DNA from 3 places in the Pullulanibacillus sp. KACC 23026 genome. Region 2 is predicted to be linked to each of the others. Evidence: predicted binding sites of a transcription regulator. Region 2 holds the regulator's gene; each other region holds the start of a gene.
The links. Region 2 encodes LexA, which represses DNA repair genes until DNA is damaged. Its sites were predicted from a motif close to CGAACATATGTTCG; they were not measured.
Positions count from the first base shown of each region.

Region 1: dinB (DNA polymerase IV) is a predicted target of LexA. The motif match lies at 2,559-2,572, and genes of this name have one in related genera.
Region 3: parE (DNA topoisomerase IV subunit B) is a predicted target of LexA. The motif match lies at 1,933-1,946, and genes of this name have one in related genera.

Region 1 covers NZ_CP119107.1:1,801,113-1,806,775, reverse strand. The annotation lists gene PU629_RS08420 (Ger(x)C family spore germination protein) at 1-816, opposite strand, end outside; gene PU629_RS08415 (spore germination protein) at 809-2,395, opposite strand; gene dinB (DNA polymerase IV) at 2,626-3,858, shown strand; gene PU629_RS08405 (YolD-like family protein) at 3,914-4,264, shown strand; gene PU629_RS08400 (VWA-like domain-containing protein) at 4,381-4,788, shown strand; gene PU629_RS08395 (hypothetical protein) at 5,310-5,546, opposite strand.
Region 2 covers NZ_CP119107.1:3,303,397-3,309,059, reverse strand. The annotation lists gene PU629_RS15415 (MerR family transcriptional regulator) at 1-130, shown strand, start outside; gene glnA (type I glutamate--ammonia ligase) at 185-1,519, shown strand; gene PU629_RS15405 (DUF4183 domain-containing protein) at 1,972-2,265, opposite strand; gene PU629_RS15400 (DUF4183 domain-containing protein) at 2,281-2,784, opposite strand; gene lexA (transcriptional repressor LexA) at 3,470-4,090, opposite strand; gene yneA (cell division suppressor protein YneA) at 4,258-4,605, shown strand; gene PU629_RS15385 (DUF896 domain-containing protein) at 4,797-5,030, shown strand; gene sirA (sporulation inhibitor of replication protein SirA) at 5,524-5,663, shown strand, end outside.
Region 3 covers NZ_CP119107.1:2,452,956-2,458,618, forward strand. The annotation lists gene PU629_RS11410 (carboxypeptidase M32) at 1-1,304, shown strand, start outside; gene PU629_RS11415 (CoA-binding protein) at 1,440-1,856, shown strand; gene parE (DNA topoisomerase IV subunit B) at 2,097-4,061, shown strand; gene parC (DNA topoisomerase IV subunit A) at 4,065-5,663, shown strand, end outside.

The DNA.
Region 1 (5,663 bases), 1.5 Mb from region 2:
TTTCCGATAAGACAAATGCGCATGATTGCGGACCACTTCAACTCCTGTTGGATGATCGGAATCCTGAACAACCATTTGCATTTTCTGAACCTTTGAAACGCCCCAACTATATCCTCTCGCCTCATCTTCAATAAGGTCACCTTTCCAAGTGTATTTATTAAAAACCGAGATTCCGCTAAAGATTAACTTCTTGCTCTGATCCAAGTTCACAAGCGGAAGCACCTCGGAAATGCCGTAGCCGTAAACATCTCGGAAAAAGACCCATAAAGGGATCGGACGCTCAAAGCCGCTTGTTTTAACATCTCGTACCCGGCTCCTTAAAAAAATCGAAACGGGTTCATCTGTTATTTCAGGTGAGGTCAAGATTCCCTCAGCAGAATCCGGTGTGATAAATAAACTAGCCGTATTAGGGATTCGACTGTTCCGGAACACTTCGGTTAAAATTTCTTTCGTTTGATCCGATGTAAGCTCTTCATTCAAGACGATCGATTGCAGATTTCCAAAGAATAAGGTTCGATCCAAATGTTCTTGTGCCTTGGCAATGGCCGACCCCATTGTGTCACTTTTGACCTTAATATTTATTGTAGTAGGCGGTTCGGTACTCTCACTTGAAGGATCTGATGTTCCGCCGCTCAGCACGCCTGGCATACTTGGAATTTGAAAAGTAATTTGAAACGAATGACCATCATCCGGATCAATGGCAAAGCCAATAACAGTTGCTGTTTGATCCAAGCGGCGATAATCCCAACACCCTGATAAGACCAGAACTAACAAAATACAAGTACATAATTGTAAAACAAGTTTTCGCTTAGTCATTCCACTCCTCCTCTGGCTTATTCAGTTCAGGATGAGGAAGGGGATCCTTGTAAGTATCAGCTCGTTTATCTTGCTTCGGATGATTACTATCAGATCGCCCCGTCAATCTCCAAAGCGGCAGGCGGATAAACGTATCGCTCCAATCCTTAAAATAACGTCCTCCAAGCGGTGCCAGATAATCGACCCCGAAAGATTTCAGGGAAGCCACATGGTAGAGAAGGACAATATTAGAAAGAAGCATCCCGTAAAACCCTAACAAACAGGTACATAAAAAAACAAAATATTTACATAGACGCCATGTTTGAGCGATTTCGTAGCTTGGCGGCACGAAACTCGCAACGGCGGTAGAAGCTATAATGACAATGAGAATATTGCTGACAAGTCCAGCAGCAACAGTGGCTTGACCGATAACTAAACCGCCAACAATGCCAATGGTTTGACCCATTTGACTAGGCATTCGGAGCGTTGCCTCGCGTAGGATTTCAATAATAAGCTCCATCATGAAAACCTCAATTACGGCCGGAAACGGAACCCCTGCCCGGGACTCTGCAATGCGCAAGCTTAACGTCAGTGGCAAGAACTCAGGATTGTACTCGGTTAAAGCCACATACAGACTTGGAAGCAAAAGCGCAATGATAAATGAAATAACACGCAGCCAACGGATAAAGGAAGCCTCCCAAAAGGTTCGGCCATAGTCTTCCATCGTTTGATAAAAATCCTGTAAAGTAGCGGGGGCAAGCACCGCTGTCGGATCTCCGTCTACCACAATAGCAAACTTACCTTGGCCAATTTCTTTTGAGATGTTATCAACCCGTGAAGTCGGTCGGGTTAACGGAAACGGTGTATAATGCATATCCTTTATCCGCATTTCCACATCGCTTGATTGGTTGACCATATCCACATCAATCGCTTGAATCCGCTGTTTCGCCGTTTCTACCGCTACCGGATTAGCAACACTATCCATATAACAAAGATAAACAGACGTGCAACTTCGCTTCCCCACCGTAAATTTTTTCACTTTAAGAGAGGGGTCTTTAATCCGGCTTCGGATTAACGCGATATTATCTTCACCATTTTCGACCAATCCGATTTGCGTTCCCCGTGTGGAGGTTTCAATGTCTGGCTTCTCCGGTGTCCGCTTCGGAATTGAAATAGTGTTTAAGACAACAATTTTGTCTTCACCCTCAATAAAAAGAACGGTAAGGCCAGCAAGAATATTCGTGATAGCCTCTTCCAACGTATCGCATTCCTTGGCGCTGACCGAATTCACATGTTCCGTCACAAGCTCTCTGGTAAAAGGAATGCCCGCATTAGCCTGATGAAAGTTTTGCAATTTTTGAATGATGTACATCAACTGCTGTTTCTCAACGATCGTTTGAATAAAAATCATACTGGCCCGTTTTCCCGCGAGCCTAAGCGGACGATCTTCCAAATCATCATTATCTTTTAGTATTTTTTTTATATACGCAATCGCCTCATCCAGATTTCCCTTATAAGGCGTTCTTTTCTCTACCGATTGCAGATCCTGTTGTTTTTTAGAGCCCTTGCCTAAGCCTAATAAGGTCTTCATCCAACTCATTTTAATCATCCAATTCTTTACATGATGTCTATTTTAAGGATGAACATAAACCTTACTTTTTATGAAAAATGACCTTCTAAAGGCCAACCTCTACTGAAAAAAATGGCGACTTGAAGAAGTTGCCCCCACTATTTTCTAATAAACATCTTTTTCCATTGAATAACGAACATATTTTCGCATATAATAAAAAAGAAACATACGTTCGCTTATCGTAAGAAAGGGTGGTAGGGGTGCAAGAGCGTATCGTTTTTCTTATTGATATGCAGTCCTTTTATGCCTCCGTTGAAAAGGCCGATCATCCAGAAATTCGCGACCGACCCGTCATTGTATCAGGAGATCCTGAAAGGCGAAGCGGCATCATCCTTGCGGCGTGCCCACTGGCAAAGAAATACGGGGTCAAAACAGCTGAGGCCTTATGGCAGGCCCAAGCTAAATGCCCTCAAGCCGTCATTGTTCGACCGCGCATGCAACGGTATATCGAAATGTCACTCGAAATCACTAAGATTTTTGAACGATTCACAGATTTGGTAGAACCTTATTCCATTGATGAGCAATTTTTAGACGTAACGGGAAGCCAAAAACTTTTTGGCCCTCCACGGGAAATCGCTCACAAAATTCAAAACGCCATTTTGAAGGAGACGCATGTCTATAGCCGGGTGGGAATCGGACCTAACAAAATTTTGGCTAAAATGGCATGCGATAACTTTGCTAAGAAAAATGCAACGGGTATTTTTCAATTAGATCAAACGAATTTAAAGGAAACCTTATGGAGGCTGCCGATTCATAAAATGTTTGGGGTGGGTTCGCGGATGACCGAGCATCTCCGGCGAATGGGGATACGGACGATTGGTCATTTGGCGGAATTCCCATTGGAGCGGCTAAAAAAGCGTTGGGGGATTAATGGAGAGGTCCTTTGGCTGACCGCGAACGGTATTGATCATTCACGAGTAACCGTCCAAACTCATGATACCCAAAAAGCAATTGGCCATCATATGACCCTGCCCCGAGACTATAAAACACTTGAAGAGATTCATGTTGTCTTACTTGAACTGTCTGAAGAGGTCGCCCGTCGCTGCCGAGCAAAAAATTACCAGGGGTACACCCTTTCTGTTGGCGTAAGAGGCATTGACTTCGATCATCCAACAGGCTTTTATCGGCAAATGAAACTGCCCTTTCCAACCAACTTTGGGACCGATATTTACAAACCGGCACTTGATCTTTTTAAACGTCATTGGGACGGTCTGCCCGTTCGAAGCTTAGGTGTGACGCTGTCCGACCTCCAGCCGGCCGATCAATACCAACTCCGGCTGTTTGACTCCCCTATAAAAAAAGAAAAGCTGGGAAAGGCCATGGATATAATCAACGCCAAATACGGCAGTGCCACTTTAGTCCGCGCAGCCTCTCTGCTTGCAGCGGGTCAGGCCTTTGAACGCTCCAAAAAAATTGGCGGACATTATAAATAGAACCATTAGATTTTAGGAGAAAGCCAAAAGATTAGGATTTAGGAGAGAAATGAGGATGAAACGAAACAAACTGACACCCGGATCTAATCTAATGTGGGAGTCCAGCCGAATGATGCTCCCCGAACACAGGGAACAATTTTTAGAGCACCGCCGTGACTTGAGAAAAAATAGCCTTCCCGTTTTAGATGAACAAGAACGGGAACAATTGGACCGGGCTCTGCTGCAAGCCTTTGATACTCAGTCCAATATTGCCTTAACCCTTTTTAACCCCTATCAGAACGAGGTCTGGTATGGACGCATTTTGGCTTTAAATTCTAGACAAAAGCAATTGAAATTTATGACAGAAGATGGCGAACCTAAATGGATTGAGCTTCACTCTATTTTAGAGCTGTCACTTCAACCGTAAAAAGTCAAGGACCATCCTGATGGCTCCCCGTTATTCCAAGCTTTATTCTGAATAGTTTACTTTGCTGGTTATATACTAACAAGGCGCTTTTCATCCAACAGGAGAGGGGACATCCGATGAAGTGGCATCATGCAGTTTTAACCAAAATCAAGGAAAATCAAGAGAAAAAAGTGGCGCTTGCCATTGATACGTCAACGAACGAAACGAAAACCTCGCTTATTCAAAATATCATCCAGTTATTTAAGGAAGTGAAGCCGGACACCCTCCTCGTCCAGGCCGATTATAAATTAAGAGACGTCTCCCCTATTAACGAAGCGACGCTCAAGTGGTATACACACGGGAAATCGTCCTATACAGATGTGCTCGAGTGGGCGGAAAAAGAGCAAATCGATGTCCTCTTTTATATCACGGACGTTACCGGCTACTTTTATGAGAACTTAGAAGTCGGCTATCAAGTAGTCTGGCTTGTCCCGGACACCTATGTTCCCAAAGTCCCTTTTGGCCGAACAATCAAAGTGTCTTAGACTTGGCCAGCCACACTCTAATAGAATGAAAAGAGGACAGGGCTTTTTCTACGGTGTCAAACTTACTAACCCGCTGCCCGAGGCATAATCCTTTGGGGGCACGCCTCGGGTTCACCCTAATCAGCCAAACACGTTGAAACATCCACCGGCAGGACCAAGATGCTTCAGATCCTGAGCAAGAACACAACAACCTTGCACGGTTTATCCTATAAAATTAGCACCCCCAATCCCCTCCTTGTGAAACCATTTATTAAAAGGGCTCCTGATTTCAGGAGCCCTTTATGTGCGTTCGGAGCCTCCACACACCAAATCGAGGTGTTGCGTGAGCGGGCCCCAAGCGTGGGATGGAGGCTCCAATACACTAAATTGAGGCAAGTGCGGAGCGAAAATGGTGGGCAAACTGCACTTTCACACGAAATTGGGCGCTGCGCAAGCCAAAATGGTGGGCATGCCGCTAGCCTCTCATTTCTTAAGCCACAAAAAAACCAACGGTCCATGTGGGTGGATCGCTGGCTTCGTTTTCAGATTCCTTTGTTAATGCTTTCAACGGGCTGTTGAATTTGTGCGGTTGTGTCATGGCCTTTTTGGCGATCATTAAAGGTAGCCATCATGTTGAGCCCCAAACCGATAAAGAAGGTAAATACAGCACCGAGGATGAGACCGCCGCCGAATACATAACCAATCGTATGAGGAAGAACAATGGCCATCAAAATACCGAGACCCGCTTCTACACTACTTAAGTAATTGATTACCCTCATCATGAAAATCACCTCTGGCTTTATTTGTCAAGATTACAAGAATTAGTTTTCAACTTTTCGTCACATTCTATTCACTATTTGTTCACATTTTAACTCTTATTTATTCAGATTGCAAGG
Region 2 (5,663 bases):
TCCCAAGCAAGAAGAAAAAGATCTATCGGATGAAGCATTGATGAAAATGTTGAAGCAAGAGCTCTTAATTGCAGGTAAACAAGGAAAGACATCATTAATACAAGGAGAACTTTCACGTTTTTTTCATTAATGTGAGGGAACTCCTGTGTTAAGATAAATAAAATTTAGGAGGCTGGCCACGCTTATGGGAAAATTTTCAAAAGACGATATTCTTCGTATGGCAGAAGAAGAAGGCGTTAAGTTTATTCGCTTACAATTCACTGATTTATTAGGAATTATTAAAAACGTTGAAATTCCAGTAGACGAACTGCCAAAAGCACTTTCTAATGAATGTATGTTTGATGGCTCTTCTATTGAAGGATTTGTACGAATTGAAGAATCGGATATGTACTTGTATCCAGATTTTGATACATGGGTCGTATTCCCGTGGACTGGTGGTAAAGGAAAAGTAGCCCGTTTAATTTGTGATATTTATAACCCAGATGGTACACCATTTGAAGGGGACCCTCGCCAAATTTTGAAACGCCAATTAGAAGAGATGAAAGCACTTGGATTCACTGCTTTTAACATTGGACCAGAGCCTGAGTTTTTCTTATTCAAAATGGATGAAAAGGGTGAACCGACTCTTGAATTAAACGATAAGGGCGGTTATTTCGATCTTTCACCAACTGACCTTGGTGAAAACTGCCGTAAAGATATCGTTCTTGAACTTGAAGATATGGGCTTTGAAGTAGAAGCCTCTCACCATGAGGTAGCACCTGGTCAGCATGAAATTGACTTCAAATATGCCGATGCTGTCGCAACTTGCGATAATGTCCAAACCTTTAAGCTTGCCGTTAAAACAATTGCGCGTCAACATGGTCTTCATGCAACGTTTATGCCAAAACCATTGTTTGGTGTCAACGGTTCTGGTATGCATGCGAACATGTCCTTATTTAAAGGGAATGACAATGCGTTCTACGATCCATCTACTGAAAAAGGGTTGAGTGAAACCGCCCACTACTTTATTGCGGGGATCCTTGAGCATGCTCGAGCGTTTACAGCTGTTACGAACCCGACGGTTAACTCTTATAAGCGTCTTGTCCCTGGATATGAAGCACCTTGTTATGTGGCTTGGTCACTACGCAACCGTTCACCGCTTATTCGTGTTCCAGCTAAACGCGGCTTAAGCACTCGTATTGAAGTGCGCAGTGTGGATCCATCAACGAATCCATATCTTGCAATGGCGGTCTTGCTTGCTGCCGGCCTTGATGGTGTGAGACGCAAGCTTACTCCGCCAGCACCAACGGACCGCAATATCTATGTAATGGATAAAGCAGAGCGTGAAGCAGCTGGGATTAATGACCTTCCAAGCACTTTGAAAGAAGCGCTCGAAGTCATGACAGCTGACGAAGTGATCACCAAAGCACTCGGGTCTCACGCCCTTAGCCATTTCGTTGAAGCTAAGGAAATTGAGTGGGATATGTTCCGCACTCAAGTCCATCCTTGGGAGCGCGAGCAGTACATGAGCTTGTATTAATAGCAGGACCCCTTGATACCATTGGTGTTAAGGGGATTTTCTTTTGTGGGTGGAAATTATTTTTTTGTAATGAAGCAGGAGCACCCACGAAACAGCACCCTAAAAAATGCCAGGATAGGATTCAAATTTTCTCCTAGCTCCCTTTACTTACCATTTTTTTCTAGAGGGGAATAAAGAGAAATCAGCGATGATCCTCCATGGAAACGAAAGACTGAATCACTTTGTAGTGGCTCTTATTTAATTCCGATCCGTATGTATGGTGAGAGAGAAAGGGAGCCAGTCGCTCCCTCCTACACGATTTTTAACTTTATCGAGATCCTCAGACGGTGACAGTAAGGAAAGTTACAAACAAGGCATCACAGAGCAAATGGCTTATCTATTTTTGGAACTTTCTCGGTGAATTTCTAGTGGCCATCATGGCTAATTAAGGATGCGTTTGCGCTTTAAAATAATTAGAAGTTGTAGACGAGATTGAGGACAATTGGGTCGCCTGGATCCAAAGTAGCACCATCAGTAATTGTTAAGTCTGATGATGTAACAGCGGATACACCGTTTTCTTGCGGTTGTCCGTTAATAAAAAGTGTAAGATTTGCAAAGCTTGTGTTGAAGGCAGTGATCGAAGCGCCGCTGTCATCTACAAATGCAGTGGCTGCAATGACTAGATCAGAACCTGTAACAGTCCCAGCACTAGCAGGAGCATAGTATTTATATGATTTTAGGTTAGGGGGAATAAGCGAAGCTGCCATGGTTATCACCTCCTTTCATAAAGTATTAGTCATAACAAATTCCAATGAAATCGGATCATCCTTATCTAGAATGGAGCCGTTTTTAATAGTGAGTTGGAAAGGATCAACAGAACCAACGCCGTTTTGTTGAATGACTCCGTTTATATACAAATTGAAGTATTGATATAACTTAGGAAACGCCTCAATGGGCGTTCCATCATCATCTACAAACGAATTTACAGAAATTATTAAGTCCGATCCTAAAATTGTTCCATTAGAAACTTTCGAAAAATATTTTTGTGAAGTCAACATGATAGTGGGAATAGGCGGGGGTTCTTTGCAGCAATAGAAATTATTATTAAATGAGATGTAAATATTATTAAATGAATGATCGACTTCAATGGTTTTTTGATATTTCGAATCTTTTATTACATAGCTAATTCCATCTTGGATCTCTCGGGTGTCGTTTAATTTGTTGCCCTCTCTAGTATTCTGTAATTTTTTTATTGCCTTTTGTAAATCCTTTTCATGATTCTCCATTTATTTCACCACCCATCCATTTAAACTTATTCCGATGTAAAATCACATACACCTTCTCCTTTCTTCGATAAGGTATGCCGTTTTCTATTCCCTTGTATAGTAAAATTCCCTCATGGCATGCGCCAATTTTAATGGTTTATTAGAACCAAATACTTAACAACTAAAAGGGGGCCCATAGATCTAATGAGTTTGTCAGTAGTCAGCAGAGGCACTTGTATGAGTGGAGATAGTTTCATATGTCGATTTTTGAGGAAACGCTAAAGTTGGGAGAGGGAGATTGAGAGGGTTTAAAAGATCGTGCCTCTTATATAAAGGAGAAATATCTTGAACGTTTAATACTCCGACAAAAACTTAAAGAGGAATGATTGAACCACTAAGAGGCTGGGACAGGCGTAGTTTACGAATAGAAAAAACCGAACTTATTCACAGATTAACGTGATGGGTTCGGTTTTTCATTTATAAGTTAAGTCAATTATGAAACGCTCGTCAAAATACGTCGCTTTCCTCGGGCACGGCCCAAGCCTCCTCAGCAAGAAAAACGCTTGCTTGCGGGGTCTTCGGACACGTGCTGTTCCCGCAGGGGTCTCCGTATTTTGACTACGCCTTCTATTTGCTTCTGTACGTATAAACATTTAGTGTTCAGAGTTTAAGTCAGCTAATTTAGTTTTGTCCCAGCCTCTTACATTTAATGAATCTCTCGGATAACACCGACTACTTTTCCTAGAATCGTACAGGTTGGTACAAGAATAGGTGCCATAAAAGGATTCTCGGGTTGAAGACGAATATGGTCTTTTTCTTTGAAAAAACGTTTAACGGTGGCTTCATCCTCTTCGGTCATCGCAACAATAATATCGCCGTTATTTGCGGTATTCTGCTGCCTCACGACCACCTTATCTCCATCAAGAATGCCGGCATTAATCATACTTTCCCCAACCACATTTAGAATAAAAGCCTCTTCATGACCTACCATGTTGACAGGAACAGGATAGTAATCTTCAACATTTTCAATAGCTGTAATCGGCTCACCAGCTGTCACTCGTCCAACAATCGGCAGCATCAGACTGTCTTCCCCTTGTGTACGCGGTAAGTCTTGCCCGGGCTGTATTAATTCAATAGCGCGAGGCTTAGTTGGATCGCGCCGAATGATTCCCTTTTTCTCTAATCGCGATAAATGGCCGTGTACGGTTGAACTAGAAGCTAAGCCGACGGCATCTCCAATTTCTCGTACTGATGGTGGGTAGCCCTTTTTATCTACTTCGCTTCGAATAAAATCAACGATCGCTTGTTGCCGTTTTGATAATTCCATCCCATGTCCCTCCTAAGCTCCTCGTTCCCCAAACATTCGTTCTCTATTAAAAGTATAGCATGCTCCCATATAAGGTGCAAACATTCGTTCGAAAAGAACGCTTGACACGAACGTGTATTCCTATTATTATATAAAGCGAACATACATTCGTTGCAGGGGGATTTTAAATGGAACACTCACCATCACTATCCAAATCACATTCTTATTCGGTCTTATATATAGTTTTTATCGGTTTAATTGTAGCGTGTATTGCTTTTACAGTGCACGATTTGAAACAATCAGATGCCAGTCATTCCGCATCAATAAAGGTCCAACGTGGTGATACGCTTTGGTCATTAAGCGAGAAATATAAAGGGAAAATGTCTGCCGCACAATTTATGTCATGGGTGGAAACGAACAATCAATTACATAATCGTGATCAAATTAAAGCTGGACAAACCCTGCTGATTCCAACCGATCAGAATGAACCCGGTGGCACTGCAAATCAGATTGCGGGTGCAGGGGTGCCTCACTAAAAGCAGAGGACTTGAACATCTCTTTTTAATACGTTAAGCTTATGTCATTCATTTTTGAAACTAAATGGCTGCCGTCGGTGTAGTTAGGAGTCAAACGTCATGGCTTTTTTCTAAAAGCTTCTTGCTATTTTTCGTGTGTTAAGAAGCAATAAAGTTTATGGAAGCAGCCTACTGTTTAAAGGAGAGTAATAATGCTAGAGAAAGAAAAGCTTGCCCGTATATCAGAACTATCAAGAAAATCAAAGTCGGAAGGGTTGACACCTGCAGAGAAAAAAGAACAGGCTCATTTGCGTCAAGCCTATTTAGAAGCATTCCGTTCGGGTTTTAAAGATCATTTGCATACCATCAAAGTCGTTGATCCTAATGGGGACGATGTCACACCGCTCAAATTAAAGCAATCCAAGGAACGGAGAAGTAAGCACTAGAATCGATTTGTTTGGACTTACTCTTGTTGAGGATTGTTCAAATGGGGGGAGCCCCTATTAAGTAAATGATCTTAAAGAGACCCTGTCATGATGGGTCTTTTTTAGTCTATATCCGAGAACAGAATCGGTTGATTTGAACAGGAGGCTAGCCGCAAAAGTTCGCTCAAAGTAGCCTTTACAGAAACCATTGCCTAATTAATAGGCAGAAGGTATTCGTGCCGATTCGCGAAAGTCGGTGAATCGCAAGCAAATCAGATGATCTTTTGAAAGCATCAGAAGGACAACTCCTGAGTCTAGCAGCAGGTGGTTTGCGGCTTTAGTAAAGGAGCTCACTCCCATACCGCGCGACCAAAATTCTAAGCGAACATTCTGAATCGGTAAAATCTGTGTCAGTGTGACAAAATATAGTAGGTGTTTCTTCTTCTCATTCGACAGCTTTTTCAGAGGGTCTTGTCTATAATATGGACAAACACTGTGAGTCGGAGGGATGGCTATGAGGCATTATGATATTTTTATTATAAAAGAAGAGGTCCGAGAGGCGTATACTGGAAAAGAAGCTTTGCTAGCTCAATTGTTTTCAGAGGCGTTTCATACCACCGATCCGAATGAGCGATGTCAGCTTGAGAAACAAAT
Region 3 (5,663 bases), 850 kb from region 2:
CCCTAACAGACCCATCTGTTCAAAATGGATTAAGTCCTGTAACGAAGCGTTCCATTGAAGAAGCGAAAAAGAAGTACGATCAAAACATGAAAATCCCTCCTAAAGAATTCCATGAATATGTTGTCCTCCAATCAAACGCCGAAAATGTGTGGGAAGAGGCTAAACAAGCGGCTGATTTTTCACGCCTTCAGCCTTACTTAGAAAAACTTGTGGATTACAACCAACGTTTTATTGGTTATTGGGGGACAAAAGAAACCAAATATGATGTTTTACTTGATCAATATGAACCGGGCGTTACCGTCAAGACCATTGATCGGGTGTTTAACCAGGTTCGTGAAGCAATCGTCCCACTTGTACAAGCGATTTCAGAAGCTGGACAGCCTCAAACTGACTTTCTCTTTCAACATTTCCCTAAAGAGGACCAGCATGCATTTGGCCTTTATATGCTCAAAGAAATTGGCTATGACTTGGAAGCGGGGCGCCTTGACGTCACGGAACATCCTTTTGCAACTGGATTAAATCCGGGAGATGTCCGTGTGACCACTCATTATCGTGAAAATGATTTCAGGGTTGCCCTCTTTGGAACCTTACATGAAGGCGGCCATGGGATTTATGAACAAAATCTATCAAAAGATCTTATTGGAACAGGCCTGTGTACAGGGACCTCTATGGGGATTCATGAATCACAATCGCTCTTTTTCGAGAAATTCATTGGTCAAAACCGTGCTTTGTGGAATCATTATTATCCGCAATTTCAAAAATATGCGAAGGGCAAGTTTGATCAGGTGAACGTTGATGATTTTTATCGAGCGGTTAATGTGGCAGGGCCCTCTCTCATTCGAATTGAAGCTGATGAGCTTACCTACCCGCTACACATAATGGTGCGATACGAGATAGAAAAAGGCCTGTTTAACGGCGACTTCAAGGTTAAAGATCTTCCTGGAATTTGGAATGAAAAATATAAAGCCTATCTTGGTCTTGAGCCTTCAAATGACCGTGAAGGTGTGCTTCAGGATATCCATTGGTCAGGTGGTTCTTTTGGCTATTTCCCGTCCTATGCACTCGGCTATATCTATGCGGCCCAATTCCAACAGGCTATGTTGAACGATCTGCCTAATTATGATGCCCTTTTGGCTGAGGGCCAGATTACACCTATCAGACAATGGCTTAATCAGAACATACATCAGTATGGAGCGCTTAAAAAACCAATTGAAATTATCCAGGATGTAACGGGTCACTCACTTCAGGCAGAGCCTTTAATTCGTTATCTAACCGATAAATATCGGTCTCTTTATAACCTCTAATCCATTATTTGGTGAAAATTGGAGAACGGCTGCTCTCTGTCTTGGCAACCGTTATAAAATAAAGAAGAAGTAGGAACAATTAATGTAAATCGTGTTCGGATCGAACATGACAGATATCAGAAGGGGCGATTTTCTATGATCAAGCTGCCGGAAGATCAAGAGATGAAAACGATTTTGCAAAAAACTAAACGTATTGCTGTTGTTGGCCTTTCTGACAAACCTAGCAGAACGTCCTATCAAATTGCTCACTATTTGTTGCAAAAAGGCTATGAGATTATCCCTGTTAATCCCCAAGTAGAACAAGTATTCGGTATAAAAGCGGTGAAGCGTTTAGCAGATATTACGGAATCGATTGATATTGTGAATGTTTTTAGGCGGTCTGAATTTCTAACAGAAGTAGCTGAGGAAACGATAGACATTGGCGCACCTGTTTTTTGGGCACAACTCGGTCTTTCCAGTGAAACTGCCTATCACCTTCTCAAGGAACATAACATAACTCCTATCATGGACCGCTGTATCATGGTGGAACATAGACGCCTTTTAGGTGTATAATTGATTGTTTGAAGAATGGGATGATCTTGGATTGTGATCATCCCTTTTTTACCCAAATTTCCAAGTCAATGAAAAACGAACAAATGATCCCTTTTTTTGAAAATGACTACCCAAGTTTCCTCACACATGCTATGCTAATAGACAGACATTAAAACGTTGGAAAGTTCAACAGTTAGACCAAACCGTTTAAAAACGAACGTTTTATATAGCAAGGCCTGCTTTTTGAAAGGAGTTAATGACTTGGCAAATACAAATGTTTATTCGGATGATACAATTCAAGTTCTTGAAGGACTAGAGGCCGTTCGTAAACGTCCTGGTATGTATATAGGATCTACAGATGCGAGAGGTTTGCATCATTTGGTTTACGAAATTGTCGATAATGCAGTCGATGAGGCGCTTGCCGGTTTTGGTGAATCCATAACCGTCACGATTCATAAAGACAATAGCATTAGCGTTTTGGATCAAGGGCGGGGGATGCCGACGGGAATGCACCGGACAGGCAAACCGACTCCCGAGGTCATCTTAACGGTTCTTCATGCAGGAGGAAAATTTAACAGCGAGGGCGGCTATAAAACATCTGGCGGATTACATGGTGTCGGCGCTTCAGTTGTTAATGCTCTTTCCGAATGGCTGGTTGTCACAATTAAGCGAGACGGATCCATTTTTCGTCAGCGCTTTGAGAATGGTGGAAAGCCAGTCACGACACTTGAGAAAATTGGGACAACCCGGCAAACTGGTACCGAGATTCATTTTAAGCCGGACCCCACTATATTTAGCACAACGACTTATAACTTTGAGGTATTAAGTGAGCGGTTAAGAGAAGCGGCCTTCCTGTTAAAAGGAATGTCCATTCGATTGGTTGATCAACGAAATGGGGAAGAAGAAACCTACCATTATGAAACGGGAATTAAGGCGTTCATTGAGTATTTGAACGAGGATAAGGATATCCTTCATCCCGTCGCTTCTTTTGAAGGCGAGCAAAACGACATTGAAATTGAAGTGGCTTTTCAATTTAACGATGCTTATTCTGAGAATATATTATCCTTTGTTAATAATGTTCGGACAAAAGATGGGGGTACTCATGAATCCGGTTTTAAGACAGCTGTCACACGTGCTTTTAATGACTATGCTCGTAAAGCAGGTCTATTAAAAGATAAAGATAAAAATCTAGAAGGCTCAGATATACGTGAAGGCTTTACCGGCATCGTCTCGGTTCGAGTTCCGGAGTCCATTTTACAATTTGAAGGTCAAACAAAAGGCAAGTTAGGAACAAGTGAAGCACGCTCAGCCGTTGATGCGGTTGTATCCGAACAATTAACTTATTTCTTAAATGAGAATCCCAAAATAAGCGAAATGCTGATTCGTAAGGCGATCAAAGCGTTTCAAGCTCGGGAAGCCGCACGAAAAGCTCGGGATGAAGCGCGCAACGGCAAGAAAAGCAAGCGCCGTGATACCATCTTAAGCGGGAAGCTAACGCCTGCTTCTTCAAAGAATCGCGACAAGAATGAGCTTTATTTAGTCGAGGGTGACTCAGCAGGAGGTTCTGCTAAACAAGGACGCGACCGCACTTTTCAAGCCGTACTTCCGCTGCGAGGCAAGGTCATTAATACGGAAAAAGCCAAACTTCAGGATATCTTTAAAAATGAAGAAATAAATACAATTATTCACGCGATCGGTGCAGGTGTGGGGAATGATTTTACGCTTGAGGATTGCAATTACGATAAAATAGTCATCATGACGGATGCTGATAACGACGGAGCTCATATTCAAGTATTGCTTCTGACGTTTTTCTATCGCTATATGAGACCGCTTGTGGAAGCAGGGAAAGTCTTTATCGCCCTTCCGCCTTTGTACAAAGTTAGCAAAGGGACTGGAAAAAAAGAAGTGATTGAATATGCATGGGATGAAAAAGGTCTTAGAGAAGCTGTTCAAAAAATCGGAAAAGGTTATATCATTCAGCGTTATAAAGGGCTTGGTGAGATGAATGCTGATCAATTATGGGAAACCACGATGGACCCGCAAACGCGAACGCTTATTCGCGTCAAAATAGATGACCTCGCTCGTGCTGAACGCCGAGTTTCTGTATTGATGGGGGATAAGGTTGAGCCCCGACGCAAATGGATCGAATCACATGTGGCCTTTGGATTGGATGAAGAAACCAATATTCTTGAAAATGAAAACCTATCCGTCACGGAAGGAGTTTAATACATGGGAAAGCCTGAGAAACTATTAGACCTCCCGCTAGAAGACGTTATAGGCGATCGCTTCGGGATATATAGTAAATACATCATTCAAGAACGTGCCTTACCAGATGTTCGTGATGGCTTAAAACCAGTACAGCGACGCATTTTGTTTGCGATGCATCAGGAAGGGAACACGCAAGAAAAACCTTTTAGAAAATCAGCCAAGACGGTTGGTAATGTCATTGGTAATTATCATCCGCACGGGGATTCATCCGTTTACGAAGCAATGGTTCGGATGAGCCAAGACTGGAAGATGCGCAATGTCTTAATCGAAATGCACGGTAATAACGGGTCTCTTGACGGCGACCCGCCGGCTGCTATGCGTTATACAGAAGCTCGTCTTTCTGCCATTGCATCAGAACTGCTTCGCGATATCGATAAGAAAACCGTTGATTTTGTCTCAAACTTTGATGATTCAACGGAAGAACCGATTGTATTTCCAGCCAAATTCCCCAATCTCCTTGTTAATGGATCCACCGGAATTTCGGCCGGTTACGCAACGGATATTCCTTCTCATAATTTAAATGAAGTGATTGATGCGACCATTTATGCGATGGAACACCCTGAATGCACGCTCGGCGATCTGATGCAGTTCGTAAAGGGGCCAGATTTTCCAACCGGAGGCATCCTCCAAGGACTTGAAGGAATAAAGAAAGCCTATCAAACTGGAAAAGGCAAGGTCGTACTGCGAGGAAAAGCAGAAATTGAACCGCTTAAGGGTGGTCGCGAGCAAATCGTCATTACTGAACTCCCTTATGATGTCAACAAAGCCAATCTTGTGAAAAAGATGGAGGAGCTTCGTTTAGATCGAAAGGTCGAGGGAGTAGCTGAAGTTCGTGATGAAACCGATCGGACAGGTCTTCGCGTTGTCATCGAACTAAAAAAAGATGGCGATGCAGAAGGCATCCTAAAGTATTTTTATAAGAACACAGATCTTCAGATTACGTACAATTTCAACATGGTGGCTATATCCAAAAAAACACCTAAGCTTATGGGGTTAAAGGATATCCTTACCTCCTACATTGATCACCAAAAAGAAGTTGTAACTCGCAGATCTCAATATGAACTTCAAAGAGCGCGCGATCGACGCCATATCGTTGATGGATTGATTAAAGCGATCTCGATTTTGGATGAAGTGATTGCAACGATTCGTGCGTCTAAGGACAAAAAAGACGCTAAACAAAATTTAATGACAGCTTTTCAGTTTACCGAACCGCAGTCAGAAGCCATAGTTAACCTTCAATTATATCGGTTAACGAATACCGATATACAAACACTCCAAGCGGAAGCAGAGGAGCTTGAAAAGAAAATTGCTGAGCTCGAAGCTATTTTGGGTTCTGAGAAACGTTTAATCAACGTGATTAAATCTGAATTGCTCGATGTTAAAAAACGGTTCAGTTCACCTAGGCGAACCGTTATTGAGGCCGAAATCGAGGAGATTAAGATTGATTTAGAAGTGGTCGTGGCTGCAGAGGATGTGCAATTAGTCGTCACGAAGGAAGGCTATATTAAACGTTCCAGTCTTCGTTCTTACGCCGCTTCTAATGGTGAAGAGGGTGCCATG